Regions from separate parts of the Pseudomonas sp. NPDC090752 genome, predicted to be linked through region 2. Evidence: predicted binding sites of a transcription regulator. Region 2 holds the regulator's gene; each other region holds the start of a gene.
The links. The regulator FliA, encoded in region 2, starts transcription of late flagellar genes. The targets are predictions, from matches to a motif close to CTAAAGTTTNNNNNNNNNNNGCCGNTAA.

Region 1 (7,413 bases), on a different contig from region 2:
AGCATTTCACGCGAGCCGAAGTCGCCGACGGTTTCACAGTGGGCGATGGCGGCCTTGAGGTCGGTCAGGCCTTTCTTTTCAAGCTTCAGGTCGCACTCGAGCATTTCTTTGGTGTGCTCGCCGATCAGCAGCTTGCCCAGGTCCTGAACGTTAGGGATGCCTTCGAGGAAGAGAATACGCTTGATCAGTTTGTCAGCGTGCTTCATCTCGTCGATGGATTCTTTGTACTCGTGCTTGCCGAGCTTGTTCAGACCCCAGTCTTCATACATGCGGGCGTGCAGGAAGTACTGGTTGATCGCGACCAGCTCGTTTCCGAGGATCTTGTTGAGATGCTGGATGACGCTTACGTCGCCTTTCATTGCGGGTTCCTGCCCTGTAGAAGTGTGCCAATACAGAGAAGTTTGAGCTTGATACTTAGGGCTGTCAAACCTAAGTTCTTGAATAATAAGTGAAAATTAATAGGAATAAGAATGTTTGTGAACCGCGTTGGAGCGCTAACTTATTGAATTTTCGGCATAAAAAAACCGGACGCGAGGTCCGGTTCTTGGAATTTGGCACTTTCAAGCGGCAGTAAATTCTACCGGGTAGGGCAGGGCAGCCTGCTGGCTCACCTGAAGCTCGGTAAGGGTCTCGCGGACCACTTCCTTGGCCAGGCACGCACATTTGCCACATTGGCTGGCGACATTGGTCGCGGCTCGAACTTCCTTGTAGCTGCAGCATCCTTCATAGATCGCATCGCGGATCTGTCCGTCGGTCACGCCGACACAAAGACACACATACATAAAGTCGGACCATCGCTGGTTGAGTCGATGGTTGGAGAGTAATGGTAATGAGAATGCTTGTCAAAACACTTCGTCGGAACGCCTGTGCTTGAGCGACCGTTGGCTGGATTCGGCCTGTCATCAGAAGCCGTGTATGATGGTCGGCCTTTGTTGGATGTCGGGCAGGCCCGTTTTGGCCCGGCAAACGTTTTTTCATCCTCATCAGGAGATTACAATGAGCGTACTCGTTGGCAAACAAGCCCCCGATTTCACCGTACCGGCTGTGCTGGGCAATGGCGAAATCGTCGACAGCTTCAACCTGGCCTCGGCCATCAAGGGCAAGTACGGCCTGGTGTTCTTCTACCCGCTGGACTTCACCTTCGTCTGCCCGTCCGAGCTGATCGCTCTGGACAACCGCATCCCTGACTTCCAGGCGCGCAACGTTGAAGTGATCGGCGTGTCGATCGACTCGCACTTCACCCACAACGCCTGGCGTAACACCCCGGTCAACAACGGCGGTATCGGCCAGGTCAAGTACACCCTGGCGGCCGACATGACCCACGAAATCTGCAAGGCCTACGACGTTGAGTCCGAAGGCGGCGTGGCCTTCCGTGGTGCCTTCCTGATCGACACCAACGGTGTTGTCCGTTCGCAGATCATCAACGACCTGCCGCTGGGCCGTAACATGGACGAGCTGCTGCGTCTGGTCGATGCCCTGCAATTCCACGAAGAGCACGGCGAAGTCTGCCCGGCCAACTGGAAAAAAGGCGACAAGGGCATGAACGCTTCGCCAGAAGGCGTCGCGGCTTACCTGAGCGAGAACGCTGGCAAGCTGTAATTGCCAAGTGCATAAAAAAACCGGCCTACATGGCCGGTTTTTTTATGGCAGCGCCACTCAGTCGTTGAAGTCGCGCCAGCCGCCCATTTCTTTCCAGCGGTTGACGATGCCGCAGAACAGCTCGGCGGTCTTTTCGGTGTCGTAACGCGCCGAATGCGCCTCACGGCCATCGAAGTCGATGTCGGCGCTCTGACAGGCCCGCGCCAACACGGTCTGGCCATACGCCAGGCCCGCAAGCGTGGCGGTGTCGAAGCTGGAGAACGGGTGGAACGGGTTGCGCTTGAGGTCGTTGCGCGCCACGGCAGCGTTGAGGAAGCCGAGGTCGAAGCTGCTGTTGTGGCCGACCAGGATCGCCCGCTTGCAGCCATTGGCCTTGAGTGCCTTGCGCACGCCACGGAAGATGTCGGTCAGCGCGCTTTCCTCGCTCACTGCCATGCGCAGCGGGTGGTCCAGCTTGATACCGGTGAACTCCAGCGCCGCTGCCTCGATGTTGGCGCCCTCGAACGGCTCGACACGGAAGAAGTAGGTGTGTTCTGGGAACAGGAAGCCCTTTTCGTCCATGCCGATGGTCACGGCGGCGATTTCCAGCAGGGCGTCGGTGGCGCTGTTGAAGCCACCGGTCTCGACATCCACCACCACCGGCAGGTAGCCACGGAAGCGCTCGGCCATCGGGTGACGTGAGCCGCTGCCGGCCTGGCCGTCCTGATCGTCTTCGTAGAGGTCTTCGCTCACGCGTTGTCCTCCAGCAGGCGCCAGCGCAGTTTTTCACCGGCGCGCAGCGGGATCACGGTCTGCTCGCCAAATGGCAGGCTGGCCGGAGCGGTCCACTCTTCGCGGACCAGGGTAATGCTGTCGGTATTCGCCGGCAGGCCATAGAAGGCCGGGCCGTGCAGGCTGGCGAAACCTTCCAGTTTGTCCAGCGCATTACGCTGCTCGAAGGCTTCGGCGTACATCTCGATGGCCGCATAGGCGGTGTAGCAGCCGGCGCAACCGCAGGCCGCTTCCTTGGCGTGCTGGGCATGCGGTGCCGAGTCGGTGCCGAGGAAAAACTTCGGATTGCCGCTGGTGGCGGCGTCCAGCAGCGCCACCTGGTGGGTGTTGCGCTTGAGGATCGGCAGGCAGTAGAAGTGCGGGCGGATGCCGCCGACCAGCATGTGGTTGCGGTTGTACAGCAGGTGCTGGGCAGTGATGGTCGCACCGACGTTGGCCGGGGCCTCGGTGACGAACTGCGCGGCATCGGCCGTGGTGATGTGCTCGAACACCACTTTCAACGTCGGGAAGCGTTCGACCAAGCGACGCATGTGCTCGTCGATGAAGCGCTTCTCGCGGTCGAATACGTCGATCTCGGCGCGGGTCACTTCACCGTGCACCAGCAGCGGCATGCCGACTTCCGCCAGTGCTTCGATGGCCGGGAAGATGTTGTCGATACTGGTTACGCCGGAATCGGAGTTGGTGGTGGCCCCGGCCGGGTACAGCTTGGCGGCGTACACGATGCCGCTGGCCTTGGCCGCGCGGACGTCCTCGGGGCTGGTGCGGTCGGTAAGGTACAGCACCATCAGCGGCTCGAAGCGGCTGCCGGCCGGGCGGGCGGCAAGGATGCGCGCGCGGTAGGCGGCGGCTTCGTCGGCATTGCGGACCGGCGGAACCAGGTTGGGCATGATGATGGCACGGGCGAAGGTACGCGCCACATCGCCAACGGTATGGGGCAGGACGGCACCATCGCGCAGATGGATGTGCCAGTCGTCGGGACGCAGGAGGGTCAGGCGATCGGACATTGGGGATTCCAGGCGGGTCGAACTCAGGCCCCAATGCTACCGGAAAACCCCGTGCCGAGCACGGCTATCAAGTTTTCCGACAAGCGTCCGATAGCCTGCCTGTAAGCCGTCAGAATTAGTGGAGCCGCCCGTGCGCCAGCGTTACCTAGCCCTGTTGACCCTGTTCGCCAGCCTGCCGGCCGGTGCATTGACCTTCCAGACCCGCATGGAGAACATCGCCTGGAAAGTCGAGGGTGACCAGTTCGAATGTCGCTTGATCCAGCCGATCGACGGTTTCGGCAGTGGTGAGTTCGTACAACGTGCGGGTGAGCAGCCGGTCTTCCAGCTACGTTCGGCCAGCAGTGCGCTGGGCACAGGCTCCGCCACATTGCTGGCCGCTGCTGCCCCTTGGCAACCAGGGCGCGGCGATATCAACCTGGGGGCCGTGCATCTGGGCCGCAGCGGCGTGCTGTTCAGTTCGTCCCAGGGCCAGGCCAGTCGCCTGATCAACGGCCTGCTGGATGGCCGCAGTACGGTGTTGCGCAGCTACACCGGCGAGGAGGGGCGACCCATGGAAGTGCGCGTGTTGCCGGTGAGCTTTGCCAAGGCGTACAGCGACTACCAGGCCTGTGCCGGCAAGATGTTGGCGATGAATTACGACCAGGTGCGCCAGACTCAGGTCGGCTTCCCGGGCGGCGGTATCGACCTTGATGCGTCGGCGCGGGCGCGGCTGGATGTGATTCTCGACTACCTCAAGGCTGATCCGACCGTTAATCACATCGAACTCAATGGCCACTCCGACAACAGCGGCAATCGTCTGACCAACCGTGATACTTCGCGGCGTCGGGCGTTGGCCGTTGCGGATTACTTCAAGGCTCATGGTGTGCCGGAAGAGCAGATTACTGTGCGCTTCCACGGTGAACGCTATCCGCTGGTGAAGAACAATAGTGCGGCGAACCGGGCGCGGAATCGGCGGGTGAATATCGAATTGGATCGGGTTACACCGATTGAGAAGCCTGCCGCTCAGTCCATCCAGCAGCCGGCCCCAGCGCCCGCTGCAGCCCCCGCTTCGGCAGCGTCGGCTGCTCCGGCCGCAAAATCGCCCTGATGCGACAGGGCGTCGCGCGCTCGACCGTTCCTGTCGCTTTGTCGTCAGAAGCTGTCGCCCCACTGTAAATTTATCCGCAACGCCGGTAGAATCGATCCCTTTCCGTACAACCCCGTGGAGTGATGGCATGGCGGACGTAAAAAAGGTCGTACTGGCGTATTCCGGCGGCCTTGATACTTCGGTGATTCTCAAGTGGCTGCAAGATACCTACGACTGCGAAGTGGTGACTTTCACCGCTGACCTGGGTCAGGGCGAAGAAGTCGAGCCGGCTCGCGCCAAAGCCCAGGCAATGGGCGTCAAAGAGATCTACATCGACGACCTGCGCGAAGAATTCGTGCGTGATTTCGTCTTCCCGATGTTCCGCGCCAACACCGTCTACGAAGGCGAGTACCTGCTGGGTACCTCCATCGCCCGTCCGCTGATCGCCAAGCGCCTGATCGAAATCGCCAACGAAACCGGTGCCGACGCCATTTCCCATGGTGCCACCGGCAAAGGCAACGACCAGGTGCGTTTCGAATTGGGTGCCTACGCGCTCAAGCCAGGTGTCAAGGTTATCGCCCCATGGCGCGAGTGGGACCTGCTGTCCCGTGAGAAGCTGATGGACTACGCCGAGAAGCACGGCATTCCGATCGAGCGCCACGGCAAGAAGAAGTCGCCGTACTCGATGGACGCCAACCTGCTGCACATCTCCTACGAAGGCGGTGTCCTGGAAGATACCTGGACCGAGCATGAAGAAGACATGTGGCGCTGGAGCGTCTCGCCGGAGAACGCCCCGGACCAGGCAACCTACCTCGAACTGACCTACCGCAATGGTGACATCGTCGCCATCGACGGCGTCGACAAGAGCCCGGCCACTGTCCTTGCCGACTTGAACCGCATCGGTGGTGCCAACGGTATCGGCCGCCTGGACATCGTCGAGAACCGTTACGTCGGCATGAAGTCCCGTGGCTGCTACGAAACTCCAGGCGGCACCATCATGCTCAAGGCTCATCGCGCCATCGAGTCGATTACCCTGGATCGCGAAGTCGCTCACCTGAAAGATGAGCTGATGCCGAAGTACGCCAGCTTGATCTACACGGGCTACTGGTGGAGCCCGGAGCGTCTGATGCTGCAGAAGATGATCGACGCTTCGCAGGTCAACGTGAACGGTGTTGTGCGCCTGAAGCTGTACAAGGGTAATGTCACCGTGGTCGGCCGCAAGTCGGACGACTCGCTGTTCGACGCCAACATCGCGACATTCGAAGAAGATGGTGGCGCCTACAACCAGGCTGACGCCGCTGGCTTCATCAAGCTCAATGCTCTGCGCATGCGCATTGCCGCCAACAAAGGCCGCGGGTTGCTTTAAGCCCCGAGGCGCATTGTAAAAACCCCGGCTCAGGCCGGGGTTTTTTTTCGCGAGCCTGTATTGCTTATTTCATGAGCGCCAGGGCGTTATGCGGCAACGCGCTTACAGACAGGCGAAAACTCTGCTGTTCATCCAGGTTGCAGTAAATCCAGGTGCCCCCTTTAATCGGCGTTTGGGTAATTATTCTGAGGACATGCTGTTTAATTAATACCTGTGCTTCAGGCCCGGAGAGCATCAGGGTGACCGGTTTGTCTGCGTGGTCGCCGTCCATCTCGTGGCCAGACAGAGGAGCAGCGGCTGGCAAGTGCTGTTCGATTTCATCTTTTTGGGGCTTTCTGTCGGGGCGGTAAAAAGACCGGTAATTAAAGTTCAGGGTCAGAAAGAATAGTGCTGTCAGAAAAAATGGAAAACCCACCAAGAACCAGGTATAGAGGCTTTGACTATTGTCGCTGAGAAAAGGAAGTGTCGCGAGCGCGGACGCTTCGATGATGCCGGCGAATATGGCGATGATGGTCAGTGGCGCTACAGCTTGGTGTTTGCTCATGAAGGCTGCCTCCGGCGGTTTTCGCTATCAATAGCCCACCCTCAACGGCTACTGAATTGTGTGTTGTTTCCGGAGAGGGAAACTTATCCCGCTATTGGCTGTAATCAATGATTCAAAGTGGAGGGTCTTAACGGACATCATGTAGGAAAATTCCGAAAGCGATGTAAGGTCCATCTATTATGGTGTTTGCGGAGGAAAACGATACGCCATTGACCGTCCTGCTCGGTTATTGTGTCGCGTCGTCAAAGCAAAATAATGAATGGATATCGCATGAATAAAGTCCTTATCGTGGATGACCATCCGGTCATACGCTTGGCAGTGCGCATGCTGATGGAGCGGCATGGCTACGATGTGGTTGCAGAAACCGACAACGGCGTAGAGGCTTTGCAGCTTACCCGCGAGCACCTCCCTGATATCGTGGTGCTAGATATCGGTATTCCAAAGCTCGACGGGCTGGAAGTGATTGCCCGTATGGCGTCGGCCAGTCCGGGGAGCCGGGTGCTGGTGCTGACCTCGCAGGCGCCGGGGCATTTTTCGATGCGGTGCATGCAGGCAGGGGCATCTGGTTATGTGTGCAAGCAACAGGAGCTCACCGAACTGCTGAGCGCGATCAAGGCGGTCTTATCCGGTTACAGCTATTTTCCCAATCAAGCCTTGCACAAGTCACGTGGTCGGGTCGGGGGAACCAGCGAGTCGGAGATGGTCGATCGTCTGTCGGCACGGGAAATGATGGTGCTGCAGCAGTTGGCGCGCGGCAGGTCCAACAAGGAAATTGCCGACAGCATGTTCCTGAGCAACAAGACGGTCAGTACTTACAAGACCCGCCTGCTGCTCAAGCTCAATGCGCACTCGCTGGTCGATTTGATCGAGCTGGCTCATCGCCACGGCCTGGCCTGAACCCTTGATGCAGAAAGCCTCCACGTGGAAGGCTTTCTGACAGCGCTACAGGTCGTAATCGAAGTCCGTGAGTTGGCGCTGCAGACGTCGCTCGTCAAGAAGGTTGTCAATGGTGCGACGTTTGCTCAGGTTGGTCTTCGCGGTTTCTACCTGAGGCTGCACATCG
Region 2 (7,413 bases):
GACTTGCTGCCCTCGCCGCAGCGCGCAATGGAAACCAAGGAGCTGGGCTGGGACGACGTGACGCCGATCGACATGATTGGCCTGGAAGTCGGCTATCGGCTGATCCCGCTGGTCGACCGCAACCAGGGCGGCCAGTTGCTGGCGAGGATCAAGGGGGTGCGCAAGAAGCTCTCCCAGGACCTGGGCTTCCTCATGCCCACCGTGCATATCCGCGACAACCTCGACCTGCAGCCCAGCGCCTACCGCCTGACGCTCATGGGCGTGATCCTGGCCGAGGCCGAGATCTATCCGGACCGCGAGCTGGCGATCAACCCGGGCCAGGTATTCGGCACCCTCAACGGCATTGCAGCCCGCGATCCGGCTTTCGGCCTGGAGGCAGTGTGGGTCGACATCGCCCAGCGCGCCCAGGCGCAGTCGCTGGGCTATACCGTGGTCGACGCCAGTACCGTGGTGGCCACCCACCTCAATCAGATTTTGCAGAAGCATTGCCATGAGCTGATTGGCCATGAAGAGGTCCAGCAATTGCTGCAGGTGCTGGGCAAGGCTTCGCCTAAACTTGCAGAAGAACTGGTACCGGGTGTCATTTCCTTGTCGGGGCTGCTGAAGGTCCTGCAAGCATTGCTCGCCGAGCAAGTGCCGGTGCGTGACATCCGCAGTATTGCCGAGGCGATCGCCAACAATGCCAGCAAGAGTCAAGATACCGCCGCGTTGGTCGCGGCAGTGCGCGTCGGATTGTGTCGTGCCATCGTGCAAAGCATTGTCGGCGTTGAGTCCGAGCTGCCTGTGATCACTCTTGAGCCAAGGTTGGAACAGATCTTGCTCAATAGTCTGCAAAGGGCCGGGCAGGGTCAGGAAGATGGTGTTCTTCTGGAACCAAGCATGGCCGAAAAGCTGCAGCGCTCGTTGATCGAAGCGGCTCAGCGCCAAGAGATGCAAGGCCAACCGGCCATTCTCCTGGTCGCGGGCCCGATCCGTGCCATGCTGTCGCGCTTCGGCCGCCTGGCTGTACCGAATTTGCATGTTCTGGCGTATCAGGAAATACCGGATAACAAGCAAGTCACCATCGTTGCCACCGTGGGCCCCAACGGCTGAGGTAGTGGGTTATGCAAGTTAAGCGTTTTTTCGCCGCCGATATGCGCCAGGCCATGAAGCTGGTTCGTGATGAGCTGGGCTCCGACGCCGCCATCATCGGTAACCGCCGCATCGCTGGTGGTGTCGAACTGACGGCCGCGCTGGACTACAAGCTGTCCGCGCTGGCCCCGCGCGTGCCTAATGCCGAGCTCGAAGAAGAGCTGCGCAAGACCCACACGCGCATCGCCACCGCCCAGGCCGAGCTGGACAACCGCAGCGACGCCAGCGAGGGCAGCCGCCAGTTGTTCGCCGGCCAGTCGCTGACCGCATCGGAGCCGTTGATCGAGCCGCACGTGGAGACGCCAGCCGCAGCTGCCCCGGCCGCTCCCGCGCCGGTCGACCCTCGGTTGTTCGATGCCATGCGCTCGGAACTGTCTGGCCTGCGCGAACTGCTGGAAGTGCAGCTCGGCTCGTTGGCCTGGAACCAGCTGCAGGGCAGCAAGCCGGCCCAGGCCAACCTCTGGCGCCGTTTGCAGCGCATTGGCCTGTCCGGCCCGATTGCCCGCGAACTGCTCGAACTCACCCAGGAAATCGAAGAGCCGCGCCATGCCTGGCGCATGTTGCTGGCGCACCTGGCGCGGATGATCGAGGTGCCCGAGGTCGAGCCGATCGAAGAGGGCGGTGTGATCGCCATGGTCGGCCCCGCCGGCATGGGCAAGACCACCACCCTGGCCAAGCTCGCCGCGCGCTATGTACTCAAGTATGGCCCGCAGAACCTGGCCTTGGTGAGCATGGACAGCTTCCGCATCGGTGCCCAGGAACAGCTCAAGACCCTGGGGCGCATCCTCAACGTGCCGGTGACCTATGTCGACCCGGGACAGTCGCTGGCCCAGGCGCTGGAGCCGCTGCTGCGCAAGCGCGTAGTACTGATCGACACCGCCGGCCTGCAGGCCAGCGACCCGGCCCTGCGCATGCAGCTGGAAAGCCTGGCCAGCCGCGGCATCGCCTCACAGAATTACCTGGTGCTGGCCACCACCAGCCAGAAGCAGGTGCTGACCGCCGCCTACCACAGCTACAAGCGCTGCGGCCTGGCCGGTTGCATCTTGACCAAACTCGATGAAACGGCGAGCCTCGGCGATGTGCTGAGCCTGGCCATCAGTCATGAACTGCCCGTGGCCTACCTCACCGATGGCCCGCGCATTCCTGACGACCTGCACTTGCCGCGGGCGCACCAACTGGTGACTCGAGCCGTGAATGTGCAGTTGCAGGACGAGCCCAGCGAAGAGGCCATGGCCGACATGTTCGCTGATCTCTATCACAACCCACGGCGAGCGGGTTGATGAAGCGTGTGCAAAATACCTACACCAAGGGGGCTGCTGCATCGCCCCTCGTGTGGCTTGGGTCCAAGCGAGACAAGGTAAACAACGAACATGGGTAGCATGCATCCCGTACAGGTGATCGCCGTAACCGGTGGCAAAGGTGGCGTCGGCAAGACTAACGTTTCAGTGAACCTGTCCCTGGCACTGGCCGAGCTCGGCCGCCGGGTCATGCTGCTGGACGCCGACCTGGGCCTGGCCAATGTCGACGTGTTGCTGGGCCTGACCCCGAAACGCACCCTGGCCGATGTCATTGAAGGGCGCTGCGAGCTGCGCGACGTGCTGCTGCAGGGGCCCGGCGGTGTACGCATCGTGCCGGCGGCCTCCGGCACCCAGAGCATGGTGCACCTGGCGCCGGCCCAACATGCCGGGCTAATCCAGGCCTTCAGCGAGATCGGCGACAACCTCGACGTGCTGGTGATCGACACCGCTGCGGGTATTGGTGACTCAGTAGTCAGCTTCGTCCGCGCGGCGCAGGAGGTGCTGCTGGTGGTGTGCGACGAACCCACTTCGATCACTGACGCCTACGCGCTGATCAAACTGCTCAACCGCGACTACGGGATGAACCGTTTCCGCGTGTTGGCCAACATGGCGCAGAGCCCGCAGGAAGGTCGCAATCTGTTCGCCAAGCTGACCAAGGTCACCGACCGCTTCCTCGATGTCGCCCTGCAATACGTCGGCGCCGTGCCGTACGACGAGTGTGTGCGCAAGGCAGTGCAAAAGCAGCGGGCGGTCTACGAGGCCTTCCCGCGCTCCAAATGCGCGCTGGCGTTCAAGGCCATTGCGCAGAAGGTCGACAGCTGGCCGTTGCCAGCCAACCCGCGCGGGCACCTGGAGTTCTTCGTCGAGCGCCTGGTACAGCCCACCAGTGCAGGGCCAGTGCTATGAGTGCAAGCGGTTTCAAGATGTACAGCAAGGCGTCCAAGGACGCCCAGTACGAACTGATCGAACGCTACGCCCCGCTGGTCAAGCGCATTGCCTACCACCTGCTGGCGCGCCTGCCGGCCAACGTGCAGGTCGAAGACCTGATCCAGGCCGGCATGATCGGCCTGCTGGAAGTCGCCAACAAGTACGACGCCAGCAAGGGCGCGAGCTTTGAAACCTACGCCGGCATCCGCATCCGCGGCGCCATGCTCGACGAGGTGCGCAAGGGCGACTGGGCGCCACGTTCGGTGCACCGCAACACCCGCATGGTCAGCGACGCGATGCGCGCCGTTGAAGCCAGAACCGGCCGCGACGCTAAAGATCATGAAGTTGCTGCCGAACTTCAATTGAGTCTCGATGATTACTACGGGATTTTGAACGATACCCTGGGCAGCCGCCTGTTCAGTTTCGACGACCTGTTGCAGGACGGCGAGCACGAAGGGCTGCACGAGGATGGCGCCAGTGGCCAGGTCGAGCCGTCGCGCGACCTGGAGGACGAGCGCTTCCAGGCTGCACTGACCGATGCCATCGCCAACCTGCCGGAGCGTGAGCGGCTGGTCCTGGCGCTGTACTACGACGAAGAACTGAACCTCAAGGAAATCGGTGAGGTGCTGGGGGTCAGCGAATCGCGTGTCAGCCAGCTGCACAGCCAGTGCGCTGCACGCCTGCGCAGCCGCCTCGGGGAATGGCGGGCGCGTTGAGCTCGGGGTCGTTGCAGTCGTTTTCACGTTGTACCGAATTGATTGAATGCGCGCTCGGGGCCGAGCGTGTTAGAGACTGCTTGGAGGTCTAATTGAACAAAGACATGAAAATCCTCATCGTTGACGACTTTTCGACGATGCGGCGGATCATCAAGAACCTGCTGCGTGATCTGGGCTTCACCAACACCGACGAAGCCGACGACGGCACCACGGCGCTGCCGATGCTCGAAAGCGGCCATTACGACTTCCTGGTGACCGACTGGAACATGCCGGGCATGTCCGGTATCGACCTGCTGCGCAAGGTGCGTGCGCACGAGCGCCTGAAGGGTATGCCGGTGCTGATGGTGACCGCCGAAGCCAAGCGCGACCAGATCATCGAAGCGGCCCAGGCCGGGGTCAACGGCTACGTGGTCAAGCCGTTCACCGCGCAGGTACTCAAAGAAAAGATCGAGAAGATCTTCGAACGCGTCAACGGCTGAATCAGCTCAGGGGGCGCCATGGAATCAACACAAACATCTTTGGGGGAGTTCGAATCGACCCTGAAGAAGCATGCCCAGGAGTTGGTCGAAAGCCTGGAGAAGGGGCAGTTCGGCGAGGCGGTGCAGCTGATCCATCAGCTCAACCAGACCCGCGACCGGGGCCTGTACCAGGAAGTCGGCAAGCTGACCCGTGAGCTGCACAGCGCGATCGTCAGCTTCCAGATCGACCCGCGCATGCCGCAGGCCGAGGAGGTCTCGCAGATCACCGACGCCACCGAGCGTTTGTCCTATGTGGTCAAACTCACCGAAGGCGCCGCCAACCGCACCATGGACCTGGTCGAGGAGAGCACGCCGGTGCTCAACGAGCTGGCGGCTGAGGCGCAGAACCTGAGTGTCGACTGGCAGCGCTTCATGCGCCGCGAAGTTGCTGCGCCGGAATTCCGTGACTTGGTCAAGCGCGTCGACAGTTTCCTGACGCACAGTGCCGAAGGTAACCGCAAGGTGTCTGGCCACCTCAATGACATTCTGCTGGCCCAGGACTATCAGGACCTGACCGGGCAGGTGATCAAGCGGGTGACCACGCTGGTGACCGAAGTCGAAAGCAATCTGCTCAAGCTTGTGCTGATGGCCAGTCAGGTCGACCGTTTTGCCGGTATCGAACATGACCACCAGCAGCTACGTGCTGAAAAAGATGAAGAAAAATATCCGGCTCGGGGTGAAGGTCCGCAGATTCATGCCGATAAGCGTGAAGACGTCGTGTCCGGTCAGGACGATGTCGATGATCTGCTGTCCAGCCTGGGTTTTTGAGGAGCACGTTTAATGAGCTTCGGCGCCGATGAAGAAATCCTTCAGGATTTCCTGGTAGAAGCCGGCGAAATTCTTGAGCAACTGTCCGAGCAACTGGTCGAGCTGGAAAGCCGGCCCGACGATGCCGACCTGCTCAATGCGATCTTTCGCGGTTTCCACACTGTAAAAGGGGGCGCCGGCTTCCTCCAGCTCAACGAGCTGGTGGAGTGCTGCCATATCGCCGAGAACGTGTTCGACATCCTGCGCAAAGGTGAGCGCCGAGTCGACGCGGAGCTGATGGACGTGGTGCTCGAAGCGCTGGACACGGTCAACAGCATGTTCGGCCAGGTGCGCGAACGCAGCGAAGTGACCCCGGCCACGCCCGAGCTGCTGGCGGCGTTGTCGCGCCTGGCCGAGCCGGGTAGCGCCCCAGCACCGGCAGCGGTGGTCGAGGCTGCGCCTAAGCCTGCCGCCGAGGCGGACATCACCGATACCGAATTCGAACAGCTGCTCGATTCGCTCGACGCGGTCAAGGCTGAAGCTGCCGCTGCAGAACAGCAACTGCACGGCGAGACTTCGAGCGGCGGCGGCGCAGACGAGATCACCGACGCCGAGTTCGAATCGTTGCTCGACCAGTTGCACGGCAAGGGCCAGTTCTCGGCTGATGTCGTGGCCAGTGAGCCCGTCGCCGTTGCCGCCAGCGCGCCGGCCAGCGACGAGATCACCGACGAAGAATTCGAGTCGCTGCTGGATCAGTTGCATGGCAAGGGCAGCTTCCAGGCCGATGCGCTGCCGGCTGCCACGGCCGCTGTGGCCAGCGCTGCACCGGCTGCCGGCACCGGCGACGAAATCAGCGAGCACGAGTTTGAAGCGCTGCTGGATCAGCTGCATGGCAAAGGCAAGTTCTCCGGCGATACCGTCTCCGCCGAAGCGCCGGCTGCCGTTGCCGCACCGGTCGCCGCCAAGCCGCAAATCCAGCCCGCTGCCAAGCCGGCACCGGCACCCGCCGCTGCGGCCAAGCCTGCCGCGCCAGCCCGTGCCCCAGCGGCCGAAAAGCCTGTCAGCGAAGCGGAAACCACCGTGCGTGTCGACACCGCGCGCCTGGACGAGATCATGAACATGGTCGGCGAACTGGTGCTGGTGCGTAACCGCCTGGTGCGCCTGGGCCTGAACAGCGGCGATGAGGCCATGTCCAAGGCCGTGTCGAACCTCGACGTGGTCACCGCCGACCTGCAGACCGCGGTGATGAAAACCCGCATGCAGCCGATCAAGAAAGTCTTCGGCCGCTTTCCGCGCTTGGTCCGCGACCTGGCTCGCCAGCTCAAGAAAGAGATCAACCTGGAGCTGGTCGGTGAAGAAACCGACCTCGACAAGAACCTGGTCGAGGCCCTGGCCGACCCGTTGGTGCACTTGGTGCGTAACGCCGTCGACCATGGCGTCGAGATGCCCGAGGAGCGTGAAGCCTCGGGCAAGGCGCGGACCGGTCGCGTGGTGCTGTCGGCCGAACAGGAAGGCGACCACATCCTGCTGTCGATTTCTGACGACGGCAAGGGCATGGACCCCAACATCCTGCGCGCCAAGGCCGTGGAAAAAGGCCTGATGGACAAGGACGCCGCCGAGCGCCTGAGCGAGTCGGACTGCTACAACCTGATCTTCGCCCCAGGTTTCTCGACCAAGACGGAAATTTCCGACGTGTCCGGCCGTGGTGTCGGCATGGACGTGGTGAAGACCAAGATTTCCCAGCTCAATGGCTCGATCAATATCTACTCGGCCAAGGGCCAGGGTTCGAAGATCGTCATCAAGGTGCCGCTGACCCTGGCGATCATGCCGACGCTGATGGTGATGCTGGGCAACCAGGCGTTCGCCTTCCCCCTGGTCAACGTCAACGAGATCTTCCACCTCGACCTGTCGCGCACCAACGTGGTCGACGGCCAGGAAGTGGTGATCGTGCGCGACAAGGCGCTGCCGCTGTTCTACCTCAAGCGCTGGCTGGTCCAGGGCCAGGTGCACGAAGAGCAGCGCGAGGGCCATGTGGTGATTCTCTCGGTCGGTACCCAGCGGATCGGCTTCGTGGTC
Region 3 (7,413 bases), on a different contig from region 2:
CCTGGCCCTGGATGGACGCATGGGTATTGGCTCCGACAGCCATGTGTCACTGAGCGTGGTCGAAGAACTGCGCTGGCTGGAATACGGCCAGCGCCTGCGTGACCAACGGCGTAACCGGTTGTATCGCGAAGACCAGCCAATGGTGGGGCGCACGCTGTATGACGCAGCACTCAGCGGCGGCGCACAAGCGCTAGGACAGCCGATTGGCGAGCTGGCGGTGGGCAAACGTGCCGACTGGCTGGTGCTCGATGGTCAGGATCCCTACATCGCCATGGCCGATGGCGATGCCATCCTCAACCGCTGGCTGTTCGCCGGGGGTGATCGCCAGGTGCGCAATGTGATGGTCAATGGGCAATGGGTGGTGCGCGAAGGGCGGCACGGGCAGGAAGGGGAAAGCGCGCGGGCGTTCCTGGGGGTATTGCGGCAACTGTTGGGTAATAATTGAGGTATGCCCGTGTGGGAGCAACTGTCTTCCACAAAACTTAGAAAGCTGCGCGATCCCTGTGGGAGCGGGCTTGTCCCGCGAACACGGGCGAAGCCCGTGCCATCCACCGCATCGCTTGCTTCGCGGCTAAAGCCGCTCCCACAGGGGTAATACAACAGACTCAGTGCATCTGCACGATCTGCTTGTCCGCCATCCGCCAGATCAACCGGCTGGTGTCATAGCCCTGCTGGCGGGCCTTGGCCAGCAGGCTCTCGCGCTCCCATGCCGGCAATGTCGGCGTGCGCGACAATATCCACAGGTACTTGCGGTCGGGGCTGCCGACGACTGCCGTGCGGTAGCGATCATCCACGTACAAAATCCAGTACTCACCCTTGGTCAAGCCCGGCACCAGGCGGGTGAACCAGTTGTCGAACTCGACCCACAGCCGGTCGGTATGCCCCGGCTGCTGGATGTTGGCATGGCCCTCTGCGCGCAGCCATTCATCACCCATCGTGCGGCAGCGGTTGAGCACGCCGTACGAGCCGTCAGGCTTGAGGTTGTAATGCGCCTCGGACTGCGCGCATTCGCTCTGGTAAGGCATTGGTAAACGCGCCAGCTCATACCACTTGCCCTGATACCGCTTGAGGTCGACGTTGCCGGCGGTCTTGGGCGCCAGCGGGTCGTTGGCCGAGGTGGCGCAGCCACCCAATAGCATCACCAGGCACAACCCCAGCAGCAGGTGCAGACGCGTCATTTGAGGCCCTGCCCTGAATACATCAGCACCTTGTCAGCAGCGTACTGCACGCTGATGAAGCTCTTCTCGTCCCCCCAGGTGCAACTGCTCATGCCCAGCGCGCCAGAGCACTCGGTGGGCGTGCCGAGCAGTTGCTCGACCTCGGCCTTGTTCATACCGGCCTTGAGCTTGGAATAGTTTTCCTGATTGATCTTGCTGCACGCAGTCAGGACGACGCACAGGGACAACAGGGCGAGGGAACGCAACGACATGAAGGGACACTCCTGAAAGGTGGATGCAGGCGAGTGGCCTGCAGTGACCTTCGACGGGAAAATCCCTCCCTGGTTCCCTGGCACCCCCCCTTTCGTTCTACACCGTTGGTCGCCTGGTGCCACGCAAACGATTAATGTTTTCCCGCCCCGCGTCGACACAGCGAGCACGCTGTGACGCATGGTCGCAGCGCCTCCTTCGCCTTGCCTTGTGCAGATCACAAAAAATGACCAAGAACCTGAAGTTCAGCCACAAGATCCTGCTGGCCGCCGCCCTGGTGGTGGCCGTCGCCTTTACCTGTTTCGTGCTGTTCAACGACTATCGCCAGCGCCAGTCCCTGCGCAGCGATACCCAGACCAACCTGCAGGACCTCGGTAGCCTTACCGCCGGCAACATTGGCAACTGGCTCGACAGCCGCATCCAGCTGCTCGACTCGCTGGCCCAACAGATCGCCGTCGACGGCCCTGGCAAAACCAGCCTCGACCGCAGCCTGGCGTTGCCGGTGTATGCCAGCAACTTCCAGCTCACCTATTTCGGCGGCCAGGACGGCAGCATGCAGTCGGTACCGGTCGGCAGCCGCGCCGCCGACTACGACCCGCGCGTACGCGGCTGGTACAAGGCGGCCAGCGCCGCCAACCGGACCATCGTCACCGAGCCCTACATCTCGGCTTCGGCCGGCAAACTGGTGATCACCCTGGCCACCCCCGTGCAGCAGGCGGGCCGGATGATCGGCGTCAGCGGTGTCGACACCGACCTGCAAACCATCAGCAAGCTGATCAATACCCTCGACTTCGATGGCCACGGCCATGCCTTCATCGTCAACGGCCAAGGCAAGATCCTCATCCATCCGAAGGCAGACCTCGCGCTCAAGACCCTGGCCGACGTTTATCCGCTCGACACTCCGCGCATCGGCACGGGTCTGAAGGAGGTCACGCTGGATGGGCGCAAGCAGTTCATCAGCTTCACCCACGTCGACGGCGTGCCTTCGGCTGACTGGTACGTGGCACTGGTGGTCGATCAGGAAGCGGCCTTCGCCATGCTCAGCGAGCTACGCAGCTCGGCCATGGTCGCCACTCTGATCGCCGTGCTGGTGATCATCGCCCTGCTCGGCCTGCTGATCCGCGTGCTGATGGAGCCGCTGCACCTGATGGGCAGGGCCATGCATGACATCGCCGAAGGCGAAGGTGACTTGACCCGGCGCCTGACCATCCACGCCCAGGACGAATTCGGCAGCCTTGGCCAGTCGTTCAACCGCTTCGTCGAACGCATTCACGAGTCGATTCGTGAAGTGGCTTCGGCCACCGGCCAGGTCAACGCGGTGGCGACGCAAGTGGTCAGCGCCTCGAATGCTTCGATCCAGAACGCCGATCAGCAGTCCAGCCGCACCAGCAGCGTGGCCGCGGCCATCAACCAACTCGGCGCCGCCGCGCAGGAAATCGCCCAGAACGCGGCCCTGGCGTCGCAGCATTCAAGCGATGCACGGGGGCTGGCCGAGGAGGGCCAACAGGTCGTCGGGCGCACCATCGACGTGATGAACCAACTGTCGGCGCGCATCAGTGACTCGTGCGGCAACATCGAAACGCTCAATGCCCACACTGCCAACATCGGCCAGATTCTCGACGTGATCAGCGGCATTTCACAGCAAACCAACCTGCTGGCGCTCAACGCCGCGATCGAGGCCGCCCGCGCCGGTGAAGCCGGCCGTGGCTTTGCCGTGGTCGCCGATGAAGTGCGCAACCTGGCCCACCGTACCCAGGAGTCGGCGCAGCAGGTGCAACGCCTGATCGAAGAGCTGCAGGCCGGCGCGCAGATGGCCGTCAGCACCATGAACCAGAGCCGTGAGCACAGCGACCACAGCGTGGGCATCGCCAACCAGGCGGGTGAGCGCCTGGGCAGTGTGACCCAGCGCATTGGCGAGATCGATGGCATGAACCAGTCGGTCGCGACCGCTACCGAAGAGCAGACGGCCGTGGTCGAGTCGATCAATGTCGACATCACCGAGATCAATACGTTGAATCAGGAAGGGGTGCAGAACCTGCAGAGCACCTTGCGTGCCTGCACCGACCTGGAACGTCAGGTCGAGCGGTTGAAGCATCTGGTGGGCAGTTTCAGAATCTGAGTTCGGTGGTGCCTGCTTCGCGGGGCAAGCCCGCTCCCACAAAGTTGGCGCAGTCTCTGTGGGAGCGGGCCTGCCCCGCGAAGAAGCCAGTACAGGCGAACTAGAACCTGGACCCAGGCTCCAGCAAAAAGTCCATCTCTTCGCTGGTACTCGGCCGCTCCAGCATCAGGTTGCGATGCGGGAAGCGCCCAAACCGGGCAATCACCCGCTGGTGCTGCTCGGCGTAGTCGAGGAACCCCTCGAACAAGCGCCGATGGGCCTCGGGCTGCTCATCGAGCAGCACCTGGTAGCGCTCGACGCTCAGGTTCTGCCAGTCCAACACCTCGGCATGCTCCAGCACCAGCAAGACGAACACCCGCTGGATCGGCAACAGCTGGTAATCCCAGCCCTTCTGCAGACCCTGCATCGCCACCACCTGGGCACGTCGGTCACCTTCGAAGGCGCGTGGCGTGTCGCGGTAGATCATGCGCGGCAGCTGGTCCAGCAGGATCAGCAGGCCCAGCCAGCCCTGCGGGCTCTGCTGCCACTCGTCGAGCCCGCCCGCCAGGGCTTGCTCGACCAGGTCGCCGAACAGCACCTGGGCGTCGGCATCGTAATGCTTGCCGAACCACAGCGTGCTCTTCTCGTCAGCCACGGCCTGGGCATTGGCGCCCCAACCGAACCACCACTCCAGCAACGGCTGCCAAGGTGCGAGCATGACTTACTCCTTGTGATAGGCGGTGACGCGCTCGACCTCTTCCTTCGAGCCGAGAATCACCGACACGCGCTGGTGCAGGCTCTCCGGCTTGATGTCGAGGATTCGCTCGTAACCATTGGTAGAGGCGCCGCCGGCCTGTTCGATGATGAACGACATCGGGTTGGCTTCGTACATCAGGCGCAGCTTGCCTGGCTTGCTTGGCTCGCGGGCATCGCGCGGGTACATGAACAGACCGCCACGGGTCAGGATGCGGTGTACGTCGGCCACCATCGAGGCGATCCAACGCATGTTGTAGTTCTTCTTCAGCGGCCCGGTCTCGCCGGCCAGCAGTTCACCCACGTAGCGCTGCACCGGGGCTTCCCAGTGACGCTGGTTGGACATGTTGATGGCGAATTCGGCGGTGGTTGCCGGTACCTGGATGTTCTCGTGGGTCAGGACGAAACTGCCCAGTTCGCGGTCCAGGGTGAAACCCTTGACGCCATTGCCCAGGGTCAGGATCAGCATGGTCTGCGGGCCATAGATGGCGTAACCGGCGGCGACCTGCTCGGTACCTGGCTGCAGGAAGGCCTCTTCGTTGAGGCTTTCGTTCTGGCTCAGGTACTGGTTAGGGCAACGCAGTACCGAGAAGATGGTGCCGACCGAGACGTTGACGTCGATGTTCGACGAGCCGTCCAGTGGGTCGAAGACCAACAGGTAAGCGCCTTTCGGGTATTTGCCTGGGATCTGGTAGGCGTTGTCCATTTCTTCGGAGGCCATGCCGGCCAGGTGGCCGCCCCACTCGTTGGCTTCGAGCAGAATGTCGTTGGAGATCACGTCCAGCTTCTTCTGTACTTCGCCCTGCACGTTTTCAGTGCCCATGCTGCCCAGCACGCCGCCGAGGGCGCCTTTGGACACGTGGTGGCTGATTTCCTTGCACGCACGCGCCACCACTTCGATCAGGAAGCGCAGATCGGCAGGAGTATTGTTGCTGCGGGTCTGCTCAATCAGATAGCGACTCAGGGTAACGCGGGACATGTATGGCTCCGGACGGATTGGGGGAGAAAACCCCCGCAGTTTACAGGGAGAGTTGAATGCTAGCGAGTAAAGAGACTCGCCTGGGCAGTCAGACGGCACATTAGGTCGGTAGTTCAGCCTCGGCCAGGCCGGCTGTCGAGTGGGGCTGCTGCGCAGCCCATTCGCGGGGCAAGCCCGCACCCACAGGTTTTGTGCAGCCTTCGAGGCAACGGAAATCCTGTGGGAGCGGGCTTGCCCCGCGAATGGGCCGCACAGCGGCCCCAGTGCTCAATCCAGCGCCTTCCATATGTCGGTGGCGTACTCGCGAATGGTCCGATCCGAAGAGAACCAGCCCATCCGCGCCGTATTCAGCACCGCCATCCGCCACCATTCCTGCGGCGTGTGCCACAGTTCCTCGACACGCCGCTGGGCATCCCAGTAGGCATCGAAATCGGCACAGACCAGGAAACGGTCATAGGCCACCAGCCCGTCGATCAACCCGGCATAACGCCCAGGGTCATCCGGCGAGAACACACCGCTGCGTATCGCCTGCAACACATCGCTCAAACGGTTGGAGGCCGCGATCGCGGCGCTGGCACCAAAATCACCGGCCCGCTTGCGCGCCTCGACCTGCTGCGCGGTCAGGCCGAAGATGAACATGTTGTCGGCACCCACCTGTTCGCACATCTCGACGTTTGCACCGTCGAGGGTGCCGATGGTCAACGCGCCATTGAGGCCGAATTTCATGTTGCTGGTACCCGAGGCCTCGTAGCCGGCCGTGGAGATCTGCTCCGACAGGTCCGCCGCCGGGATGATGCTCTCGGCCAGGCTGACGTTGTAGTTGGGCAGGAACACCACTTTGAGCAAGCCACGCACGGTGGGGTCGTTGTTGACCACTCGGGCGATGTCGTTGGCCAGTTTGATGATCAACTTGGCCTGGTGGTAACTGGCGGCGGCCTTGCCAGCGAAGATCTTCACCCGTGGCACCCAGTTGGTGCCAGGGTCGTTGCGGATGGCCTGGTACAGGGCTACGGTGTGCAGCAGGTTGAGCAGCTGGCGCTTGTATTCGTGGATGCGCTTGACCTGCACATCGAACAGCGCCTCGGGGTTGACCGTGACCCCCACGCGGTCCTGAATGATGCTGGCCAGCGCGCGCTTGCTGTGCAGGCGCTGCGCAGCGAACTGCTTGCGAAAACCGCCCTTGTCGGCGAACGGTACCAAGTTGGCCAGGCGCCCTTCGGGGTCATCCAGCAGCTCCGGGCCCAGGGCCTCGACCAGCATCGCGGTCAGTTGCGGGTTGGACTGGTATAGCCAGCGGCGGAAGGTGATGCCGTTGGTCTTGTTGTTGATCCGCTGTGGGTAGAGCTTGTGCAGCTCGGCGAACACCGTGCTCTTCATCAGTTTGCTGTGTAGCGCCGACACCCCGTTGACGCTGTGCGAGCCAAGGAACGCCAGGTTGCCCATGCGCACCCGGCGGCCGTTGTCCTCTTCGATCAGCGACACCGCGCGCAACACGTCGAAGTCATGCAAGCCCTTCGCGCGCAGGGCGTCGATATGGAAGGCATTGATCAGGTAAATGATCTGCATGTGCCGCGGCAACATGCGCTCCATCAGCGCCACTGGCCAGGTTTCCAAGGCTTCGGGCAGCAGGGTGTGGTTGGTGTAGGCCAAGGTTCCGACGGTCAGCTCCCATGCCTTTTCCCAGGGTATTTCATGCTGGTCGACCAGCAGCCGCATCAGCTCCGCCACGGCAATCGACGGGTGCGTGTCGTTGAGCTGGATCGCTGCGGCATCGGGCAGGTTGAGCAAGTCCTTGTGCATGTTCAGGTGGCGCCGCAGCAGGTCCTGCAGCGATGCCGAGACGAAGAAGTACTCCTGGCGCAGGCGCAGTTCCTGGCCAGCCTCGGTACTGTCAGCCGGGTAGAGTACCCGCGAGATGCTTTCGGCGCGTGCCACTTCGGCCACGGCACCCAGGTGGTCGCCGGCGTTGAAGCGCTCCAGGTGCAAATCTTCCAGCGCCCGGGCACGCCACAGACGCAAGGTGTTGACGCTGGCCCCGCGCCAGCCGACCACCGGCGTGTCATACGCCACCGCCCGCACCGTTTCACCCGGTGTCCAGACCTGACGCTGCTGGCCGTGGCCATTGCTCAGCGTTTCGACGCTGCCGCCGAAGCTGA

Region 1: ACZ6YA_RS20845 (flagellar protein MotY) is a predicted target of FliA. The motif match lies at 3,441-3,468, and genes of this name have one in related genera.
Region 3: ACZ6YA_RS10060 (methyl-accepting chemotaxis protein) is a predicted target of FliA. The motif match lies at 2,771-2,798, and genes of this name have one in related genera.

The regions. Positions count from the first base shown of each region.
Region 1 is NZ_JBVJLI010000017.1:58,046-65,458, reverse strand. Features, by position in the region: gene bfr (bacterioferritin) at 1-359, opposite strand, end outside; gene ACZ6YA_RS20865 (bacterioferritin-associated ferredoxin) at 561-782, opposite strand; gene ACZ6YA_RS20860 (peroxiredoxin) at 997-1,599, shown strand; gene rnt (ribonuclease T) at 1,657-2,268, opposite strand; gene pyrC (dihydroorotase) at 2,328-3,374, opposite strand; gene ACZ6YA_RS20845 (flagellar protein MotY) at 3,505-4,461, shown strand; gene ACZ6YA_RS20840 (argininosuccinate synthase) at 4,589-5,806, shown strand; gene ACZ6YA_RS20835 (hypothetical protein) at 5,871-6,350, opposite strand; gene ACZ6YA_RS20830 (response regulator) at 6,621-7,247, shown strand; gene ACZ6YA_RS20825 (PA3496 family putative envelope integrity protein) at 7,293-7,413, opposite strand, start outside.
Region 2 is NZ_JBVJLI010000001.1:6,935-14,347, forward strand. Features, by position in the region: gene flhA (flagellar biosynthesis protein FlhA) at 1-1,092, shown strand, start outside; gene flhF (flagellar biosynthesis protein FlhF) at 1,104-2,411, shown strand; gene fleN (flagellar synthesis regulator FleN) at 2,502-3,335, shown strand; gene fliA (RNA polymerase sigma factor FliA) at 3,332-4,072, shown strand; gene ACZ6YA_RS00065 (chemotaxis response regulator CheY) at 4,177-4,551, shown strand; gene ACZ6YA_RS00070 (protein phosphatase CheZ) at 4,570-5,358, shown strand; gene ACZ6YA_RS00075 (chemotaxis protein CheA) at 5,371-7,413, shown strand, end outside.
Region 3 is NZ_JBVJLI010000005.1:298,033-305,445, forward strand. Features, by position in the region: gene ACZ6YA_RS10040 (formimidoylglutamate deiminase) at 1-445, shown strand, start outside; gene ACZ6YA_RS10045 (lipocalin family protein) at 606-1,178, opposite strand; gene bamE (outer membrane protein assembly factor BamE domain-containing protein) at 1,175-1,429, opposite strand; partial or broken gene ACZ6YA_RS10055 (cache domain-containing protein) at 1,654-2,691, shown strand; gene ACZ6YA_RS10060 (methyl-accepting chemotaxis protein) at 2,821-3,546, shown strand; gene ACZ6YA_RS10065 (DUF924 family protein) at 3,647-4,243, opposite strand; gene ACZ6YA_RS10070 (class 1 fructose-bisphosphatase) at 4,247-5,257, opposite strand; gene ACZ6YA_RS10075 (glycogen/starch/alpha-glucan phosphorylase) at 5,525-7,413, opposite strand, start outside.